Regions from separate parts of the Streptomyces sp. NPDC059866 genome, predicted to be linked through region 2. Evidence: riboswitches for the same ligand, from Rfam matches in the RefSeq annotation. Region 2 holds a riboswitch; each other region holds the start of a gene.

Region 1 (6,433 bases), on a different contig from region 2:
GCCGAGGTGCGCAGCAGCAGTTCCCCGGCGCGCACCGGGCCCTCGTCGGCCAGGGACACGAACCCGCCCGGGCCGCCGACCTGCACGAGCAGGGTGGCCGCTCCGGTCACGCAGAAGCCCAGCGGCACCCGGTACGCCCGCCACAGGCGGCGCCGGGGCACGCCCGCCGGACCGAGCAGCGCCACGAGCGCCGTCACCAGGACCAGGGCGGCACCCGGCCAGGGCGGCAGCGAGATCGAGAGCAGGGTGAGTCCAAGCCCGAGCACGGCCTTGTCCACGGGGTGGCGGCGGCGCCAGCGACTGCTGTGCGCCGCCGCGTCGATCGGCAGCACTCAGACCCGCTCGTCGGCGCCGTCGGCGCCCTGCCGCTCCAGCGCCCGCTTCTCGCCCTGCCGACGCCCGCGCCGCAGCCCGAAGTAGTAGGCGAGGACACCCGCGCCGATGGCCGCCTGCAGCGAGAACAACGCCGACTCGATCTCGCCGGAAGGCGGCTCGTACAGGGGCGAGAACCAGGGCTCGTAGTCCGGCTCGATCTCGGTGATGGCCTTCTCCGCCTGCCCGTCGGCGCCCGTGAACGGCTCCTCCTCGTCGTCGCCGAGCCCGAGGGCCAGCGGCAGCACCGCGAGCGCGGCCACGAGGAGCAGCAGCAGGGAGTTGATCTTCGCGTTCCGGCTCATCGGGCCACCGCCTCCGTCTTGTTGCCGGCCAGGAGCACCCCGAGCCGGGTCAGCTCACCCCGGCTCGACTGCACCAGCAGACGCATCACCAGCACCGTGAGCAGCCCCTCGCTCACCGCGAGCGGGATCTGGGTGACGGCGAAGATGGAGCCGAACTTGCCGAGCGCGCCCAGGAATCCGCTGCCCGGGTCGGGGAAGGCGAGCGCCAGCTGCACGCTGGTGACGCAGTAGGTGGACAGGTCGGCGACGAACGCGCCGCAGAAGACGGCGACCATCAGCGGCACGTCGTACCGGCGCAGCAGCCGGTACACCCCGTACCCGGCCCACGGCCCGACGATCGCCATGGAGAAGACGTTGGCGCCCAGCGTGGTCAGGCCGCCGTGCGCGAGCAGCAGCGCCTGGAAGAGCAGGGTGATGGTGCCCAGTACCGCCATGACCGGCGGCCGGAACAGGATCGCGCCCAGCCCGGTGCCGGTGGGATGGGAGCAACTCCCGGTCACCGAGGGCAGTTTCAGGGCCGACAGGACGAAGGTGAAGGCTCCGGAGGCGCCGAGGAGCAGTGTGCTCTCGGGGTGCTCCCTGACCTCACGGGTGAGTGACCGGACTCCGTGGACGACGAACGGCGCGGACGCGGCGCCCCAGGCGACCGCGTGCGCAGGAGGCAGAAAACCCTCGGCTATGTGCATGGCTCAGCAGACCCTCTCCAGCACCTCGTGGATGGTTGACGTGCCTTGGCCGGTCTCCTGGCTGACGGGTACCACCGCCCGTGCTCCGCCTTCCCGGGTCACAAGGACCCAGTGGCTGCCCGTGAGGGCCGGAGCCGGACTTCCCGATCACAGTGGCGAGGGCCGCACCGGTGTTTCACCGGATTTCCCGTGCACCAAGGCGTGGTGACAGTAGTGCCCGGTCAGGGGTGGAGACAAGCGCACCCCGGGAGGCGTGCGGGCGGCGGACGCCCGCTCACGCCCCGCGGGACGCGCCGTCGCCGGCTCCCCCGAAGGCGTCGAGCAGCCGTTCCGCCGCGAGCGTGGCCGTCAACTGCCCGTCCCTGACCTGCTGTTCGAGTTCCGGTGCGAGGGCCCGTACCGCCGGGTCCGCGTGCAGGCGGCCCAGCAGTTCGTCGCGGACCATGCTCCAGGTCCAGTCGACCTGCTGGTCGCGGCGCTTGGCGGCGAGCCGGCCGGTGGAGTCCAGGAGGGTGCGGTGCTGCTCCAGGCGCTCCCACACGGTGTCCAGGCCGGTCGACTCACGGGCACTGCAGTGCAGGACGGGCGGGGTCCAGGCGGCGTCCTTGCCGTGCATGAGACGCAGGGCGCCCGACAACTCCCGTGCCGCGGCGCGGGCGTCGCGCTCGTGCGGGCCGTCCGCCTTGTTCACGGCGATCACGTCCGCCAGCTCCAGGACGCCCTTCTTGATGCCCTGCAGCTGGTCGCCGGTGCGGGCCAGGGTCAGCAGCAGGAAGGAGTCGACCATGTCGGCCACCGCGGTCTCCGACTGGCCGACGCCGACCGTCTCCACCAGCACCACGTCGTAGCCCGCGGCCTCCATCACCACGATCGACTCACGGGTCGCCTTGGCGACGCCGCCGAGCGTGCCGGCGGTGGGGGAGGGCCGGACGAACGCCGCCGGGTCGACCGCCAGGCGCTCCATCCGCGTCTTGTCGCCCAGGATCGAGCCGCCCGTACGGGTCGACGACGGGTCGACGGCGAGCACGGCGACCCGGTGGCCGAGCGAGGTGAGCAGCGTGCCGAACGCGTCGATGAACGTCGACTTGCCCACGCCGGGCACCCCGCTGACCCCGATCCGCCGTGCCTTCCCGCTGTGCGGCAGCAGCTCGGTCAGCAACTCCTGCGCCAGTGCCCGGTGCTGGGGACGGGTGGACTCGACGAGGGTGATGGCCCGGGCCACCATCGCCCGCTTCCCGTCGAGCACACCCTTCACATATGCGTCGAGATCGATCACAGCTCGTGTCCGAGGCCGGCTGCCAGCCGCTGCAGAAGGTCGTATGCCGCGTCCGGGATCACCGTCCCCGGCGGGAACACGGCCGCCGCGCCCATCTCCAGCAGGGTCGGCACGTCCTGCGGCGGGATCACTCCGCCCACCACGATCATGATGTCCTCGCGCCCCTCAGCCGCCAGCTCCTCGCGCAGCGCCGGTACGAGCGTGAGGTGGCCGGCGGCCAGCGAGGAGACGCCCACGATGTGCACGTCCGCCTCCACCGCCTGCCGGGCGACCTCGGCGGGCGTCTGGAACAGCGGGCCGACGTCCACGTCGAAACCGAGGTCGGCGAACCCGGTGGCGATCACCTTCTGGCCGCGGTCGTGGCCGTCCTGGCCCATCTTGGCGACCAGGATGCGCGGACGACGGCCCTCGGCCTCCTCGAAGGAGTCCACGAGCGCGCGGGTGCGGTCGACGGACGGGGACTCGCCGGTTTCGTTGCGGTACACGCCGGAGATCGTACGGATCTGGCTCGCGTGCCGTCCGTACACCTTCTCCAGGGCGTCGGAGATCTCCCCGACGGTCGCCTTGGCGCGGGCCGCGTGCACCGCCAGTTCCAGCAGGTTGCCGTCACCGCCCGCGGCCCGGGTCAGCGCGTCCAGCGCGTCCCGGCAGGCGGTCTCGTCGCGCTCCTCGCGCAGCCGCCGCAGCTTCTCGATCTGCTGGGCGCGCACGGAGGAGTTGTCGACCTTGAGGACCTCGATCTGCTCGTCGGTGTCCACCCGGTACTTGTTCACGCCGATCACCGGCTGCCGCCCGGAGTCGATCCGGGCCTGGGTGCGCGCCGCCGCCTCCTCCACGCGCAGCTTCGGAATGCCCGCGTCGATGGCCTGCGCCATGCCGCCCGCCTGCTCGACCTCCTGGATGTGCTGCCAGGCGCGGCGGGCCAGGTCGTACGTCAGCTTCTCGACGTAGGCGCTGCCGCCCCAGGGGTCGATCACCCGGGTCGTGCCCGACTCCTGCTGGATCAGCAGCTGGGTGTTGCGGGCGATCCGCGCGGAGAAGTCGGTGGGCAGGGCGAGGGCCTCGTCGAGGGCGTTGGTGTGCAGCGACTGGGTGTGGCCCTGGGTGGCGGCCATCGCCTCCACGCACGTGCGGGTCACGTTGTTGAACACGTCCTGTGCGGTCAGCGACCAGCCGGAGGTCTGCGAATGGGTGCGCAGGGACAGGGACTTGGCGTTCTTCGGGTCGAACTGCTTCACCAGCTTCGCCCACAGCAGGCGGGCCGCCCGCAGCTTGGCGATCTCCATGAAGAAGTTCATGCCGATCGCCCAGAAGAAGGACAGCCGCGGCGCGAACGCGTCCACGTCCAGCCCGGCCTCCCGCCCGGCCCGGAGGTACTCCACGCCGTCGGCGAGGGTGTACGCCAGCTCCAGGTCGGCCGTCGCGCCGGCCTCCTGGATGTGGTAGCCGGAGATGGAGATGGAGTTGTAGCGGGGCATCCGCTGCGAGGTGAAGGCGAAGATGTCGGAGATGATCCGCATCGACGGCTTCGGCGGATAGATGTACGTGTTGCGGACCATGAACTCCTTGAGGATGTCGTTCTGGATGGTCCCGGCCAGCTTCTCGGGCGGTACGCCCTGTTCCTCCGCCGCCACGATGTACAGCGCGAGCACCGGCAGCACGGCGCCGTTCATCGTCATCGACACGGTCATCCTGTCCAGCGGGATGCCGTCGAAGAGCTGCCGCATGTCGTAGATCGAGTCGATCGCCACGCCCGCCATGCCGACGTCACCGGTCACCCGCGGGTGGTCGCTGTCGTAGCCGCGGTGCGTCGGCAGGTCGAAGGCGACCGACAGACCCTTCTGACCGGCCGCCAGGTTGCGCCGGTAGAAGGCGTTGGACTCCTCCGCCGTGGAGAAGCCCGCGTACTGGCGGATCGTCCAGGGCTGGTTGACGTACATCGTCGGGTACGGGCCGCGCAGGTACGGGGCGATACCCGGGTAGGTGTCCAGGAAGTCCAGGCCCTCCAGGTCCTGCCCGGTGTACAGCGGCTTGACGGTGATGCCCTCCGGGGTCTCCCAGAGCAGGTCGTCGCCGCCGGTGGCCTTCTTCACGGCCGTGCGCCACTCGTCGGCGCCCCCGTCGGCGGCCGGGGTCCCCAGCTCGACTCCGGCGAAGTCGGGGATTCCTCCCATCAGGACACTCCCATGCGATCGAGGGTGGCGGAGAGCACGGCGACGGCGTCGCAGCCGGCGAAGACGTAGGCGTCGACACCGCTGTACCGGCCGGGACGCCCGGCCAGGAACACCTGGCGGGCGCCCGCCTTCCGCAGGTCCTCGGCGGCCTGCGCGGCCTGCTCCTCGTACAGCGCGTCGCTGGAGCACAGGCAGGCCTCGGTGGCGCCGCTGTCCTCGAACGTGCCCTCGGTGACCGGCTCGATACCGCCGGCCTGGAACAGGTTGGAGGCGAAGGTGAGGCGTGCGGTGTGGGCGGCGGCGGGGCCCAGGGCGGCGAGGTAGATCCGCGGCCGGCTGCCGGTCGCCGCCAGGTGGGCGTCGGAGCGGGCGCGCAGTGCCTCGTACGCCTCGTCGCGCCGCACCCGCGGCAGCCCGCCGGAGGGAGCCGCGGGAGCGGGCGTGCGCTCCACCGGCCGTTCGGCGAGGTGCGGGAACTCGCTGACCCCGGTGATGGGTTCGCGTCGCTCGGCGAGCTTGCCGGTGCGCGCCTCCCAGGTGCTGGCCAGGTCCTGCCGGAGACGACCCGAGCGCAGGGCGGCCGCGAGCCCGCCGCTGCGCTCGATGCCCTGGAAGAACTCCCAGCCCGCATGGGCGAGTTCGTCGGTGAGCCGTTCCACGTACCAGGAGCCGCCCGCCGGGTCGATCACCCGGGACAGGTGCGACTCCTCGATGAGGATCGTGGAGGTGTTGCGGGCGATGCGCCGAGCGAACGCGTCCGGCAGACCGAGCGCGTGGTCGAAGGGCAGCACGGTGACGGCGTCGGCGCCGCCCGCCCCGGCGGCCAGCGCGGCGACGGTGGTGCGCAGCATGTTCACCCACGGGTCGCGGCGCGTCATCATCACCGGCGAGGTCACGACGTGCTGGACCTGCGCCCCGGGGGCTCCGCAGACCTCGGCCACCCGTGCCCACAGCCGGCGCGCCGCCCGCAGTTTGGCGATCGTCAGGAACTGGTCGGCGGTGGCCGCGTACCGGAACTCCAGCTGCGCGCAGGCCTGTCCGACGCTCAGCCCCGCCTCGGTCAGCTCCCGCAGACAGGCGACACCGGTCGCCAGTGAAGCGCCCAGCTCCTGCGCGGCGGAGCCGCCGGCCTCGTGGTACGGCAGCGCGTCCACGGTCAGCGTCCGCAGCCCCGGATACTCCTCGGCGCACCGCCGGGCAAGTCCGGCCACCGGCGCGAAGTCGAACGGCTGCCCGGTCCGGGCCTCGAACCCCAGCGGGTCGGCGCCCAGGGAGCCGCGCGCCGCATCCCTGCCGACGCCCCGCTCCTCGTACAGCCGCAGCAACTCCCGCGCGGCGGATTCGACCTCGGCCCCGGCGTCCAGGGCGACGGGCGCCAGGTCGAGATACACGCCCTCGAGGACCCGGCCGAGCGACGCCACCGGGATGCCGCCCTCGCCGACGGCCAGCCACAGCGAGGTGACGCCGTTCTCCAGGTCCGCGAGGACCGCGTCGGGGTCGGGCGCCGTGTGCCGCTGTCGTACGTCCCAGCCGCCGACCGTGTTGCCCTCGGCGCGGCTGCCGCGGACGAAGGGCGCGAAGCCGGGCAGGCCGGGCTCGGGCGCGGTGTCGTGGCCGGTG
Region 2 (6,433 bases):
TGCCCAGGTTCGTCAGGTCCGTGTACAGGGCCTCGAGCGGCGGCATGATGCCGCGGGAGGTGTCCGTGCGGCCGTTGCGGCAGGACTCGGTGAGGATGTACGAGGAGATGCCGAGCCCCCGCAACGCGTCCGGGGTGAAGCCCGCGTCCTCACGGAACCCGTAGTTCCACCCGGCGAAGACCAGGTCCGCGCGGGCGTCCAGGACGTTCTCCTTCGTCACCTGGTCCTTCGACAGCCACGGCACCTTGTCGTAGCCGTCCTTCCACGGCACCCCGTCCAGGTCGCCCTTGTCGTCGGGCATGACGAACCCCGCCATCCGGTCCTCCAGGCCGAGCGCGAACATCAGCTCGGTGATCCCGACGTCGTTGGTGACCACACGGCTCGGGACCTTGTCGTAGGTGACCTTCTTGCCGCAGTTGGTGAGGGTGACGGACGTCGTGGCCTTCGCGTCGGACGACGTGTCGACCTGCGCGCCGCAGCCGGCGGTGACGAGAGCGGCGACGGAGAGCACGGCAGCAACTGGCTTGCGCATACGAGGGTTTCCTTAGCGAGTCGGCTTAAAGCAGGTCGAACAGCAACTGCACGGCGCCGGTCTCCGGATGCCGTACGGGATGGGCCCGCACCCCGAACACCTCGGCGAGCAGCTCCGGTCGGAGCACGTCGTGCGGCGGCCCGGAGGCCACGACCCGGCCCCCCTCCACGACGTACAGCAGATCGCAGTGCGCGGCGGCGAGGTTGAGATCGTGCAGCGCGGCCAGCACGGTCAGCCCGCTGGCGCGGACGAGCGAAAGGACGTCCAACTGGTGGGCGATGTCGAGGTGGTTGGTGGGTTCGTCCAGCACCAGCACCCGGGGGCGCTGCGCCAGCGCCCGCGCGATCAGCACCCGCTGCTTCTCACCCCCGGACAGGGCGAGGAACCCACGCTCGGCGAGATGCCCGACGCCCGTCCGCTCCATGGCCTCGGCGCAGACCGCTCCGTCCTCGGCGGCGGTACGCCCCCGGTGCGGCAGCCGCCCCATCCGCACCACCTCGGCCACGGTGAAGTCGAACTCGGCCGACGACTCCTGCGGCAACGCGGCCAGCCGCCGCGCAACGCCCCGCGGATCCAGGGCGTGCACGTCGTCGCCGTCCAGCCGTACGACCCCGGCGGCCGGCCGAAGCGCCCGGTACACGCACCGCAACAGGGTTGACTTCCCACTGCCGTTGGGCCCGATCAGCCCCACGAACGCCCCGCTGTCCACAGCGAGCCGGACGTCCTCCACCAGCCGCACCCCGGCGGCCTCGACCGACACGCCCTCCACATCGAGCCGCATCAACGCCCCCCGAACGCGTAACCGCCCCGCCGCATCAGCAGCAGGAACGCCGGCACACCCACCACCGCCGTGATCACCCCGACCGGCAGCTCGACCGGCGCGAACAGCAGCCGCGACAGCACGTCCGCCCACACCAGCAGCACCGCCCCGGCGAGCGGAGCAACAGCCAGCACCCGCCGGTGATCGGCGCCGACCAGCATCCGTACGACATGCGGCACCATCAGCCCCACGAAGCCGATCGCCCCGCTCACCGCGACGACGGTCCCCGTCACGGCCGCCGTCACCAGGAACAACTCCCGCCGCAACCGCTCGGGCGGCACTCCCAGCGCCGCGGACGTCTCATCCCCCATCGCCAGCGCGTTCAACGCCTCGGCGCGCAGCCGCAGCCACGCCCACCCGGCCACCACGGTCACCGCGACGATCGGCACCCGCGCCCAGGTCGCCCCGCCCAGGCTCCCGAGCAGCCACATCATCGCCGACCGGGCGGCTTCGCCCCGGGCAGCGCCGAACACCATCACCGTGGTGAGCGCCTCGAATCCGTACGCCATCGCCGTCCCCGTCAGAATCAGCCGCAGCGGCGTCAGCCCGTGCGCCGACCGGGCGACGGCGTACACGATCGCCATGGCGGCGAGCGCGGACCCGAACGCGGACACGGACAGCGCCCACACCCCGAGCCCGGCGAACGCCCCCAGCAGGATCACGGCGTTGGCACCGACAGCGGCCCCGGACGAGATCCCCAACACGAACGGATCGGCGAGCGCATTCCGCACCATCGCCTGCACAGCGACCCCGACGGTGGCGAGCCCCGCTCCGACGACAGCCGCGAGCACGACGCGCGACAGCCGGATCTCCCAGACGATGGTGTACGCCGCCACGTCCCCGGCGCCGATGGCTCCGCCGGTGAAACCGGCCCCGAGGAACCGGAAGACGTCTTCCCAGCCGACCCCGGCGGCCCCCAGCCCCACCCCGCACACGAGCGACCCGAGCAGGAGGAACCCGAGCACGACAACCAACAGGGAAACGGGTATCCGGCCTGGATGTCGGCGCACGGCGGCGGTCCTTCGCCTCGGCTCGCAGTCCACGGCGAGCGATCAACGGATGGCACACCGCCCACGGGTAATCGGGCTCGCACGTGGACTGTCGGGTCCTCGCACACACCGTTGCGGGTCAGCGCCGGACTCTCACCGGACTTCCCCCGCGGGAGGCGCCGTGAGCGTAGCAGCCGGCGAAGGTGACCGCCCAGGGGCCGACTGGGGAGGGCGTACCTGACGAGGTGACCGTCGGGGCCGCCCGCTTCTTGGCCAGTGTCGTGCTTCCACGGCCCGAGTAAAGGGCGCTGCGTTCCGCTGCGCTCCACTCCGCGTCGGCTGCGCCGATGGCCCTGCGGGCCACCCTTGACTCGGTCCGTTCCAGCACGGGTGAGAAGCGGGCGAGCGGCCCGGAAAGGCGGGTGGCCGAGGCCTGTTTGCGGGTGGGGTCGGCTGCGTCGGCGTCCGGGGTTGGCGGGCGCGGTCGCGCCTCGCATGCACGCCGGGCGGGCTTGGCGGCTTGCGGGTGGTGGGGGTGGGCGCGTCGACGGGGTGGCGGCACGCCGGGTCGGCTCAGCGGCATCCGGCCGGTGGGGGGGCGGAGGTGGGGGCGGGTGCGACAGATGGGTGGCGGCAGGCCGGGCCGGTTCGGCGGCCGCAGCGCCGGGGCGGCGGTGGCCCGCCCTCGGATCGCTCCGGTCGCGGGCGAGGAGCAGTGCTTGGAGGATCTGTGCCACCCAGCGGGCGAAAAGGCCCGGGTCGTGGGTGCCTGCTTGTGGCACAGATCCTCCAATCACCTGCAGGAGTGGGGTTGGTGAGGCTCGTGTGGCGTGAGGGGACTTGGGGGCCCGGCCCACCGGCCGTGGGGGTGTCCGTCCCCGCCACCAGCTCACCGCAAGCCGCTGAGCCGACCCGGCGTGCCACCACCCCGCTGACACGCCCACCCCGCCACCCACCGACCGCAAGCCGCCAAACCCACCCGGCCTCCCCGCCGCGCCGACGCGCCCACCCCCACCACCCGCAGGCCGCCAAGCCCGCCCGGCGTGCATGCGAGGCGCGACCGCGCCCGCCGACCCCGGACGCCGACGCAGCCGACGGAGGCGGCCGCCTGCCTCGGCCACCCGCCTTTCCGGGCCGCTCGCTCGCTTCTCACCCGTGCTGGAGCGAGGCGAGTCAAGGGTCGGCCGCAGGCCGATCGGCGCAGCCGACGCGCAGCGCCCTTTACTCGGCTCGTGGAAGCACGACACTGGCAAAGAAGCGGGCGGCCCCGACGGTGCCGACGAACGCCGTCCACGCGGCCGACCCGATCACGACCACCGGACCGTGCGGCACCTTGCTGTCCCGGACGGGGACAACGCCGGGGACTCCGTCGGCGACCTCGACGCAGCTGCCGCCTTCGCCGTTGCTGTAGGTGCTCTTGCGCCAGTAGGCGTTGCTCAGGTCGTACTCGCGCATCGTCTGTGATCCTCAGCCGCCGACTCGATCAGGGCGAGGGACGCCTCCGGCGACAAAGCGGCGCCCCTGAGCAGATCGTATGCTCGCTGTGCCCGCTTCACCACCGCCGGATCGTCGAGCAGCGTTCCCGAAAACGCCGTCTCTGTATATGCAGTTGGCGGTGCGTCGTCGAACTCCATGAGCTGCAACATGCCTGCCATGGAGGCGCACGCCCCTGCCGCGTAGGGCAGCACCATGACCAGTACCTTGCGCTCCCGCGCCAGTGTCGCTACGTGCGCCAACTGCCCGCTCATCGCAGCGTGCCCACCGACCGGGACGCGTAGCACGTTCTCATGCAGGATCGCCCAATACTCCGGCTTTGTAGCGTCCTTGAGGATGCGGGACCTCTCCAGCCGCGCGGCCACCATTTCCTCGACGTACTCGTCGGTGACGAACGGGTTGGACGCAAGGGTGACTGCCCTCGCTTATGCAGCTGTCTGCAACAGGCCCGGCACCAGCGTGGGCGCGAACTCGCAGATCTTCGTGGCGAGCGCCTCCAGCTCCGCCGCGTGCGCGAAGTACTCCGCGTATCGCTGTTCCTTGATGAGCTTTCGCCAAAGCCGTTCGAAAATACCGTCGGTTTGCAGGGCCTCATCAATCCGCTGCGCCACATCGAGCTGAGGCTTCCGAATCGCCTGTTCGAACTGCCCAATATATCCGCCGGAGACAAATACCCGAGCCCCTAACTCCACCTGAGTGATCCCGGCGTCCTCCCTCCGCCGCTTCAACTCCGCCCCGAAGAACTCCCAAGCCGCCTGACGTGAACCGTTGGCCATGGCCAATCCCCTTGCGCTGCCCCGGCGTTGTAGTGCACAGGCTTCTGCCGAGTGTAGGGCGAGCAGGTCATTCTGGAGTCGGAAAGCGTGAAACTCGACGGCGAAGGGGAACCACGTGGAAGCACGACACTCGGCGCTGTGCGTCGAAGAGGCGGAGGACACCTTGAACGAATTGCGGACGGCACTCGAAAAGGCCGGAATTACCCTGCTGTCACTGCGACTTGATCCGGCGAGCCTTGCCCGGGAGGCGCCCTGTCCGCTGGTGGAACTGGGCCGGTGTTCGATGGAGACCGCGCGACGGCTCGCGGCGGTGATCCGGTGAAGCCCCCGGTCGGGTCGTATGTCGTGGACACCCGAACCGGGCGGCTGGGCGTCGTCATGGGGCATGAGGGGCCGTACGTGCAGGTGAGACCGTACGGCGGCGGGCGGGAGTGGGACGCTGAGCCCGGTGCCCTACGCCACGCCACCGCGGCCGAGCGGCTCAGCGCGGCCACCGCCCACGCCAACGCACGCAGCCGGGGTGAGGTTCCTTGACGTGAGGGCGGAACGTAGAGTTCGGGCGCATGGGCTTGTGGAGATGGAGGAAGAGAGGACCGAAGGCGGTCCGGAAGTATCCCGTCCCGCTCACCGCGCACCAACTGTGGATGGTGTCGCTGAGCGCGCCGGTGAGCCGGGATCGGAACGCCTCACGGAACACCCTGTACCCGTTCACTCGGATCGACGACGACAGCGCCCGGCGCTGGTTGGCCGACCAGTGGGGGATCACCTCGCGCGACCAGCTGGTCGGACGGCTCGACGAGCTGGCCCGCAGCGGTTACCGGGCGCGGGCGTACCAGCTCATCGGTGTCTCACCGCTCGCCTGGGACGCCGCCCTGTACGTCGACATCTCCCGCCGGGCCTTCGGCTGCGGCATGCTCGGCGAGGCCGACGCCTGGACCGCGCTGAAGAACATCGTGCCGGCGGTGGCGGGGACGTACGGGTCCTGGCGGGAGTACGCCGATCACTATCTGCTGGGGCGGGCAGTGTGGCGGGACGGACTGCGGGGAACCCCGGACGCCGGTTTCCCCGCCCCGCAGTCCGCTGCCGACGCGCATCTGCGATCTCTGCTGGATCCGGCGAACCGGGCCAGCCCGTGGAACCTGGCCCCCTGGGACGCCATACGTCACCCCGACCGGACCCTCCCCCACTCTCGGCTTCGCTCGAGCGGGGGGACCCCCATCTCCTGCCGTACGCGAGAATGAAGCCATGAGCCTGTTCCGCGACGACGGCATCGTGCTGCGCACCCAGAAGCTGGGTGAGGCGGACCGGATCATCACGCTGCTCACCCGCAGTCACGGGCGGGTACGCGCCGTAGCGCGCGGGGTGCGGCGGACCAAGTCCAAGTTCGGAGCGCGGCTCGAGCCCTTCTCGCACGTGGACGTGCAGTTCTTCGCGCGGGGCAGCGAGCTGATCGGGCGCGGGCTGCCGCTGTGCACGCAGAGCGAGACCATCGCCCCGTACGGCGGCGGCATCGTCACCGACTACGCCCGGTACACCGCCGGGACGGCGATGCTGGAGACCGCCGAGCGGTTCACCGATCACGAGGGCGAGCCGGCCGTGCAGCAGTACCTGCTGCTCGTCGGTGCCCTGCGCACGCTCGCCCGAGGCGAGCACGCACCGCACCTCGTCCTCGACGCCTTCCTGCTGCGCTCCCTCGCCGTGAACGGCTACGCGCCGAGCTTCACCGACTGCGCGCGCTGCGGTCTGCCGGGGCCGAACCGGTTCTTCTCGGTGGCGTCCGGCGGATCCGTCTGCGTCGACTGCCGGGTGCCCGGCAGCGTCG
Region 3 (6,433 bases), on a different contig from region 2:
CAGCAGGGTGCCGGTCAGCACGGCAAGCACGAAGGCGATCGCGCACAACAGGGAGGACCACACGAGGCGTTCCCCGATCACCTGCGTCACGGGCTGCCGCATCACGCTGGACTGGCCGAGGTCTCCGCCGAGGGCGGAGGTCAACCAGTGCCACCAGCGGGCGGTGAGGGGCTGGTCCACGCCGAGGTTGTCCCGCAGCCGGTCCAGGGTCTCCTGGTCGGCGCCGAGCGCGGCGGTGCCGGCGTACACCTTGACGGGATCGAAGGGGGAGGCGGCGGCGATGGCGAAGACACCGAAGGTGACGACGAGGAGGACGGGGAGGGCGAACAGCATCCGCCGCCCCGCCAGGCGTGCCATCGCTCCCCAGGGCAGGGAGGTTCTGGTCACTTCTTGGGCTGCCAGTCCTCGATGTTCCACCACGGGCCGCTGGCGAAGCCGTGCTCGTGCGGCTCGAGTTGCGTGCTCAGGCCCTCCCAGCGGTCCGCGAGCACGTAGAGGTGGTCGATGTGGGTCAGAAACGTGTAGCCGGGGTCCTTCACGAGTTCGCGCTGGAGCGCGGCGTAAGCGGCCTCGCGCTTTTGCGGGTCCTGGCTGCGGCGGCCGGTGTCCAGCGCCTCGTCCACGGCCGCGTTGTCGTACCGGCCCATGTTGTTGAAGCCGTCGCCGGCGAGCGAGGAGTGCAGCAGCGTGTAGAGGCCGAAGTCGGGGTCGCCGGTGCTGCCGAAGCCTGCGAGGACCGCGTCGTTCTTCATCCGCGGCTCGATGACCTCCCAGGTGGCGCTCTCCACCGTCACGTCGATGCCGGCCTTCTTGGCGTCGGAAGCGTAGGCGAGGGCGTGGTCCTGGCGGACCTTGTCGCCGGAAGGGTAGAAGAGGGTGAACGCGGCCCGTCGGCCGTCCTTGGCGCGGATGCCGTCCGTGCCGGGCTTCCAGCCCGCTTCGTCGAGGATCCGCTTGGCCTTGTCGAGATCCTGAGTGCGCTCGATGCCCTTGGCGAACCAGGGGTCGTCGACCGGCAGCGGCCCGTACGCCGGGCGGCCCGCGCCGTCGAGGACCTTGTCGACCATGGCCTCGCGGTCCACGGCGGCGTCGAGTGCCTGCCGGATGGCACGGTCGCCCGTGACCTTGTTCGCGGTGGGGAGGGTGACGGTGCGGAAGTCGTAGGACTTCGCGTCGTACGACTTCATGCCGTCGTCGTTCTTGAACGTGGCGACGAGGTTGGGCGGGAGGACCGCGCCGTCGAGGTCACCGGAGCGCAGCCGGGTGGCACGCACGTTGTCGTCCGCGATGACCGCCATGGTGAACGTCTTCACCTTCGGCTCCCCGCCCCAGTAGTTCGGGTTGGCCTTGAAGGTGAGCTTCTCGCCCTTGCTCCAGTTCGCGAGGACGTACGGTCCGGTGCCGACCGGTTCGGTGTTGAAGGAACCGGTGTTGGGGTCCTGCTCGCCGGCGACATGCTCGGGGACGATGGGCAGCACCGTGCGCCCGGCGAACGGCGCGTACGGGTACTTGAGCGTGAAGACGACCTTGTCGTCACCGCTCGCCCGGACGTCCTTGATGGCGTCGAGCTCGCTCCGCGAGGTGTTGTTCGTCTTCGCGTCGAGGATCGTCTTGTACGTGAAGACGACGTCGGCCGGGGTCAGGGGCTCACCGTCGCTGAACTCCACGCCGTCGCGCAGGGTGTACGTGTAGGTGAGGCCGTCGCCGGTGACCTCGGGGAGCGCCTTCGCCAGGGCGGGTCTCAGCTCCAGATCGGCGTTCCGGGCGAGCAGTCCCTCGAAGATCTTGGAGTTGCCGTCCTTGCCGTAGCCGAGCAGCGGACTGAGGGTGTCCGGTTCGGAGGCCACCCCGATCACGACGGAGTCGGCGGACTTGCCGTCGCTCCCGCCGCTGCTCGGGGCGGAGCAGGCGGCGACCCCGGCCACCATCGCCGCCGCCGTGACGGCGGCACCTCGTATTCGACGGGTCGTCATGAGCCTCACAACCTTGTTGCTTGTAGAACGTTGTTGCATGTCAATTGCGATTGGAGGGTTACCCGGGCACACCAGGCATCAGTCCGTCGCCGGTCGGCGGGCCCTGCGGTGCGGTCTTGTCACCACGCGGGCGGAGGTACGCGGTCATAACGGCAGGCCGGCAGTCCTACGGGCCGGATGGTGCGGGCCGAGGAAGACGGCGATACCTGACCCCTGTGGAGAGGGATGAGTGGCCTGGGTCCAGCCCTGGCCGCGGTAGAAGGCGACGGCCCGGGGTGCCCGGATCGAAGTGAGCAGCCACGCGCGGCCTTCCGGAGCGTCGGCGATGACGGCATCGAGGAGTGCGGCGGCGAGGCCGGTGCCCCGGGCGGCGGGGCGGACGGCGAGTTCGTCGATCTCGCGGGCGCCGCACAGCCACTGCACGGTGCGCTCGGGGCCGAGGCCGGCGGCGGCCTGCGGGTAGCAGCGGTCCGTGGGGAAGGGGGCACGGGTGGTCCAGGCCGTGGCGAAGCCTGCCACGGCCGAACCCGCCGGCGCGAGCGCGGCGGTGAAGCCCGGCCGGTGCACGGTCCCGGCGAGCCGGCCGACGAACTCGACCGCCTTCTCCTCGTCCTCGTTCCAGGGCGGGGCGCAGAAGGCGTCGACGTACACGGAGTGCAGCGCGGTGGCGTGCGTCAGCAACTCCTCACCGGTGCAGAGGCGGATGTCCGTGGCCGTCAGGCCGCCTGTGCGGCAGCCGTTGGTGCCGGGTGTGGAGCCGCGTGCCGCAGGGAAGCCGATGGGCCGGTCAGACCTCACGCAGTACCCCTTCTGCAGATGACTAGTTATTGCGACTAGTGTGCAATAACTCCCGAGTGTTGTGTACCCGGACTGCGCGGACTGTCGAGTGCTGCGGCTGCTGGGTTCTGCGCGCTCATCCTGGATCCGCCGGAGCTGGAGCCGGCGTTCGTCGCGGACGATGCCCAAGGCCGGAGTGCCGGTTTCTGCGCCTTCCGTGGCACGGCTCATGGTCCTAGGACCAACGCCTGATCGGCATGGCTCTGCTCCTGCTGTTAGCGTGCAGTTGCACATGAGTTGCAATTAGGTCGGAGGATGTTGGACATGGCGGTTTACACGCTCCCGGAGCTCCCGTACGACTACGCGGCCCTCGCCCCGGTCATCAGCCCCGAGATCATCGAGCTGCACCACGACAAGCACCACGCGGCGTACGTGAAGGGCGCCAACGACACGCTGGAGCAGCTCGCGGAGGCGCGGGACAAGGAGGTGTGGGGGTCGATCAACGTCCTGGAGAAGAACCTGGCCTTTCACCTCTCCGGGCACATCCTGCACTCGATCTACTGGCACAACATGACCGGTGACGGCGGCGGCGAGCCGCTGGAGAAGGACGGCGTGGGCGAACTGGCGGACGCGATCGCCGAGTCCTTCGGCTCGTTCGCCCACTTCAAGGCCCAGCTGTCCAAGGTGTCGGCCACCACCCAGGGCTCCGGCTGGGGCGTCCTCGCCTACGAGCCGCTCAGCGGGCGCCTGATCGTCGAGCAGGTCTACGACCACCAGGGCAACGTCGGCCAGGGCTCGACCCCGATCCTCGTCTTCGACGCCTGGGAGCACGCCTTCTACCTGCAGTACCGCAACCAGAAGGTCGACTTCATCGAGGCCATGTGGCAGGTCGTCAACTGGCAGGACGTGGCCAAGCGCTACGCGGCGGCCAAGGAGCGCGGCGACAGCCTGCTGCTCGCGCCGTGACGCCGTAGCCGCGTCGACACAGATGTCCTGCTCGTGATCGTCTTCTCACCCTTCACTTGCAGGCGGCACAAGGAAGGGCTCCCGCGAGGACGTGACTTGAGGGAGCCCTTCTGTGGCTCATCCACCGGCGGACCGTACGAGGATCTCGGTGTCGACACGCCCCTGCCGTCCGTACCCGGCGGCCGACCGCTCGGCGTGCCCTCGGGCCGGCCCCGTCCCCATGACGTCCGGCGACAAAGGCGACGGCGGAACGAGGAAGCCGGTGTGCATCCGGCGCGGTCCCGCCACTGTGATCGGCGAGCGGATCCCGAACACAGGATCGTGGTGTCCTCGGCGTCGATCCCGGAGATGGCCTTCGCCACCCGGTCCTTGTGCTGAGGCGCACGTACGCGTCCCTCGTGCCGGAGGCGGGGAAGAAGGGGCGCATGGCGATCGATAGCCTGCTGGGGGAGCGGGCGGAGGAGAGCTCTGGCCCGAACTCCCCACATTCTCCCCAGGACAGACCTGAGCGCCGACCGGTCCGGCCGATGCGCGGAAACAACGAGGTGAGAGGCCGTATGTTCACCACCCGCCCCACCCTCCAGGGCACCTTCGGCATGGTGTCCTCCACTCACTGGCTGGCCTCGCAGTCGGCGATGGCGGTCCTGGAGGACGGCGGCAACGCCTACGACGCTGTCGTGGCGGGCGCCTTCGTGCTGCATGTCGTCGAGCCGCACCTGAACGGGCCCGCCGGTGAGGTGCCGATCCTGCTCGCTCCGGCGGGCGGCGAGGTGCGGGTGCTGTGCGGGCAGGGCGTGGCGCCGGCCGGAGCGACGGTCGCGCACTACAGGGGACTCGGTTTGGATCTCGTACCCGGTACCGGGCCCCTTGCGGCGGCCGTCCCCGGTGCGTTCGACGCCTGGATGCTCCTGCTCCGCGACCACGGCACCAAGTCCCTCGCCGACGTCCTGAAGTACGCCATCGGATACGCGGAGCACGGGCACGCGCCCGTGGAGCGTGTCGGCGAGACCGTCGAGACCGTGCGCGAGCTGTTCGAGACCGAGTGGACCACGTCCGCGGAGGTCTATCTTCCGGGCGGCCGGGCGCCCCGGCCCGGCCGGCTGCTGCGCAATCCCGCGCTCGCCGCCACCTGGCAGCGGCTGCTCGCCGAGGTCGCCGGGGCGGGGGACCGCGAGGGGCAGATCGAGGCGGCACGGCAGGTGTGGCGCACCGGTTTCATCGCCGAGGCGCTGGTACGGCAGGCACACCGGCCCACCCTGGACACCAGCGGTAAGCACCACACCGGCACGCTCACGGCCGCCGACCTCGCCGGCTGGTCCGCGAGCTACGAGGCGCCGGTGACGTACGACTGGAACGGCTGGACCCTGTGCAAGGCCGGCCCCTGGAGCCAGGGCCCGGTCCTCCTGCAGCAGCTCGCACTGCTCCCGTCCGAACTGCCCCCGTACGGCTCCGCGGACTACGTCCACCTGCTGATCGAGGGCTGCAAACTCGCCATGGCCGACCGGGAGGCCTGGTACGGCGACGCGGCCGAGGTGCCGCTCGAGGAGCTGCTGTCGGGCGTCTACAACGCGGCACGGCGTGAGCTCGTCGGCGACAGGGCGTCGTACGAGCTGCGGCCGGGGAGCCCGGGAGGGCGCACCCCGCGGCTGTGCGCCCATGCGCGAGGGGCCGCCACCGGCGTCGCGGGCCTCGGCGCGCCGGGAGCCGGGGAGCCGACCGTCGCCAAGAGCCCGACGGCCCCCGTGCCGGGCGAACCCGACGTCGCCGCCGACGGCGGTACCCGCGGCGACACCTGCCATCTCGACATCGTCGACCGCTGGGGCAACATGGTCGCCGCCACGCCCAGCGGCGGCTGGCTGCAGTCCAACCCCGTCGTGCCCGAACTGGGCTTCCCGCTCGGCACCCGGTTGCAGATGACCTGGCTGGAGGAGGGCCTGCCGAACTCGCTCACGCCGGGGCGCAGGCCACGCACCACTCTGACACCGTCCATCGCCCTGCGTGACGGGACGCCGGTCATGGCGTTCGGCACGCCCGGCGGCGACCAGCAGGACCAGTGGCAGCTCCACTTCTTCCTGGCGGTCGCCCTGCGCGCTCCGGTACGCGGCGGCCTCGATCTCCAGGGCGCGATCGACGCGCCGAACTGGCACAACGACAGCTTCCCCGGTTCCTTCTACCCGCGCGGGATGTACCCGGGCAGTGTCACCGTCGAGGCGCGGACGGACCCCGCTGTCGTGGCGGAGCTGCGGCGGCGCGGCCATGACGTCACGGTCGGTGACGACTGGTCCGAGGGCCGGCTGTGCGCGGTCGCCCGGTATCCGGAGAGCGGCATCCTGTCGGCGGCGGCCAATCCGCGGGGGATGCAGGGGTACGCAGTGGGCCGGTGATGTCCCGAATGTCCCTTTCTTGCCGTGGGGTGCAGCATCGGGAGTTCATGCCGATTCCACCCGTAGTGCACTCGCAGGGTGGGGATTGTCAGTGGCGCGTGCTCTCATGGAGGCATGATCGAAGACAACGAAACCATCGACGAGTTTCTCGCCCGCCACTCGGCCGACGTGGAGGAGGCGGTCCGCAAGGCCGCCGCGGCCGAAATCATGCCGCGTTTCCGTCAGCTGGCCGCCCACGAGGTCGACGAGAAGAGCGGCCCGCACGACCTGGTGACGGACGCCGACCGCCTGGCCGAGCAGTACCTCACCGTGGCGCTCGGCGCGCTCCTGCCC

What was found. Region 2 has a riboswitch for cobalamin ahead of ACFV7R_RS06775 (FecCD family ABC transporter permease). Riboswitches for the same ligand answer to the same signal wherever they lie in the genome.
Region 1: another riboswitch for cobalamin. It lies ahead of ACFV7R_RS20570 (energy-coupling factor ABC transporter permease); the one in region 2 lies ahead of ACFV7R_RS06775 (FecCD family ABC transporter permease).
Region 3: another riboswitch for cobalamin. It lies ahead of ACFV7R_RS03990 (gamma-glutamyltransferase family protein); the one in region 2 lies ahead of ACFV7R_RS06775 (FecCD family ABC transporter permease).

What each region holds. Positions count from the first base shown of each region.
Region 1 is NZ_JBHWJT010000012.1:244,341-250,773, forward strand. It holds gene cbiQ (cobalt ECF transporter T component CbiQ) at 1-332, opposite strand, end outside; gene ACFV7R_RS20565 (energy-coupling factor ABC transporter substrate-binding protein) at 333-677, opposite strand; gene ACFV7R_RS20570 (energy-coupling factor ABC transporter permease) at 674-1,363, opposite strand; cobalamin riboswitch at 1,393-1,577, opposite strand; gene meaB (methylmalonyl Co-A mutase-associated GTPase MeaB) at 1,638-2,639, opposite strand; gene scpA (methylmalonyl-CoA mutase) at 2,636-4,813, opposite strand; gene ACFV7R_RS20585 (methylmalonyl-CoA mutase family protein) at 4,813-6,433, opposite strand, start outside.
Region 2 is NZ_JBHWJT010000004.1:54,377-60,809, reverse strand. It holds gene ACFV7R_RS06785 (ABC transporter substrate-binding protein) at 1-532, opposite strand, end outside; gene ACFV7R_RS06780 (ABC transporter ATP-binding protein) at 558-1,313, opposite strand; gene ACFV7R_RS06775 (FecCD family ABC transporter permease) at 1,313-2,362, opposite strand; cobalamin riboswitch at 2,407-2,543, opposite strand; gene ACFV7R_RS06770 (DUF397 domain-containing protein) at 3,563-3,796, opposite strand; partial or broken gene ACFV7R_RS06765 (helix-turn-helix domain-containing protein) at 3,778-4,611, opposite strand; gene ACFV7R_RS06760 (hypothetical protein) at 4,727-4,933, shown strand; gene ACFV7R_RS06755 (hypothetical protein) at 4,930-5,145, shown strand; gene ACFV7R_RS06750 (DUF1266 domain-containing protein) at 5,175-5,852, shown strand; gene recO (DNA repair protein RecO) at 5,857-6,433, shown strand, end outside.
Region 3 is NZ_JBHWJT010000002.1:381,440-387,872, reverse strand. It holds gene ACFV7R_RS04010 (ABC transporter permease) at 1-357, opposite strand, end outside; gene ACFV7R_RS04005 (ABC transporter substrate-binding protein) at 384-1,973, opposite strand; gene ACFV7R_RS04000 (GNAT family N-acetyltransferase) at 2,118-2,693, opposite strand; gene ACFV7R_RS03995 (superoxide dismutase) at 3,075-3,716, shown strand; cobalamin riboswitch at 3,937-4,088, shown strand; gene ACFV7R_RS03990 (gamma-glutamyltransferase family protein) at 4,274-6,100, shown strand; gene ACFV7R_RS03985 (inositol monophosphatase family protein) at 6,215-6,433, shown strand, end outside.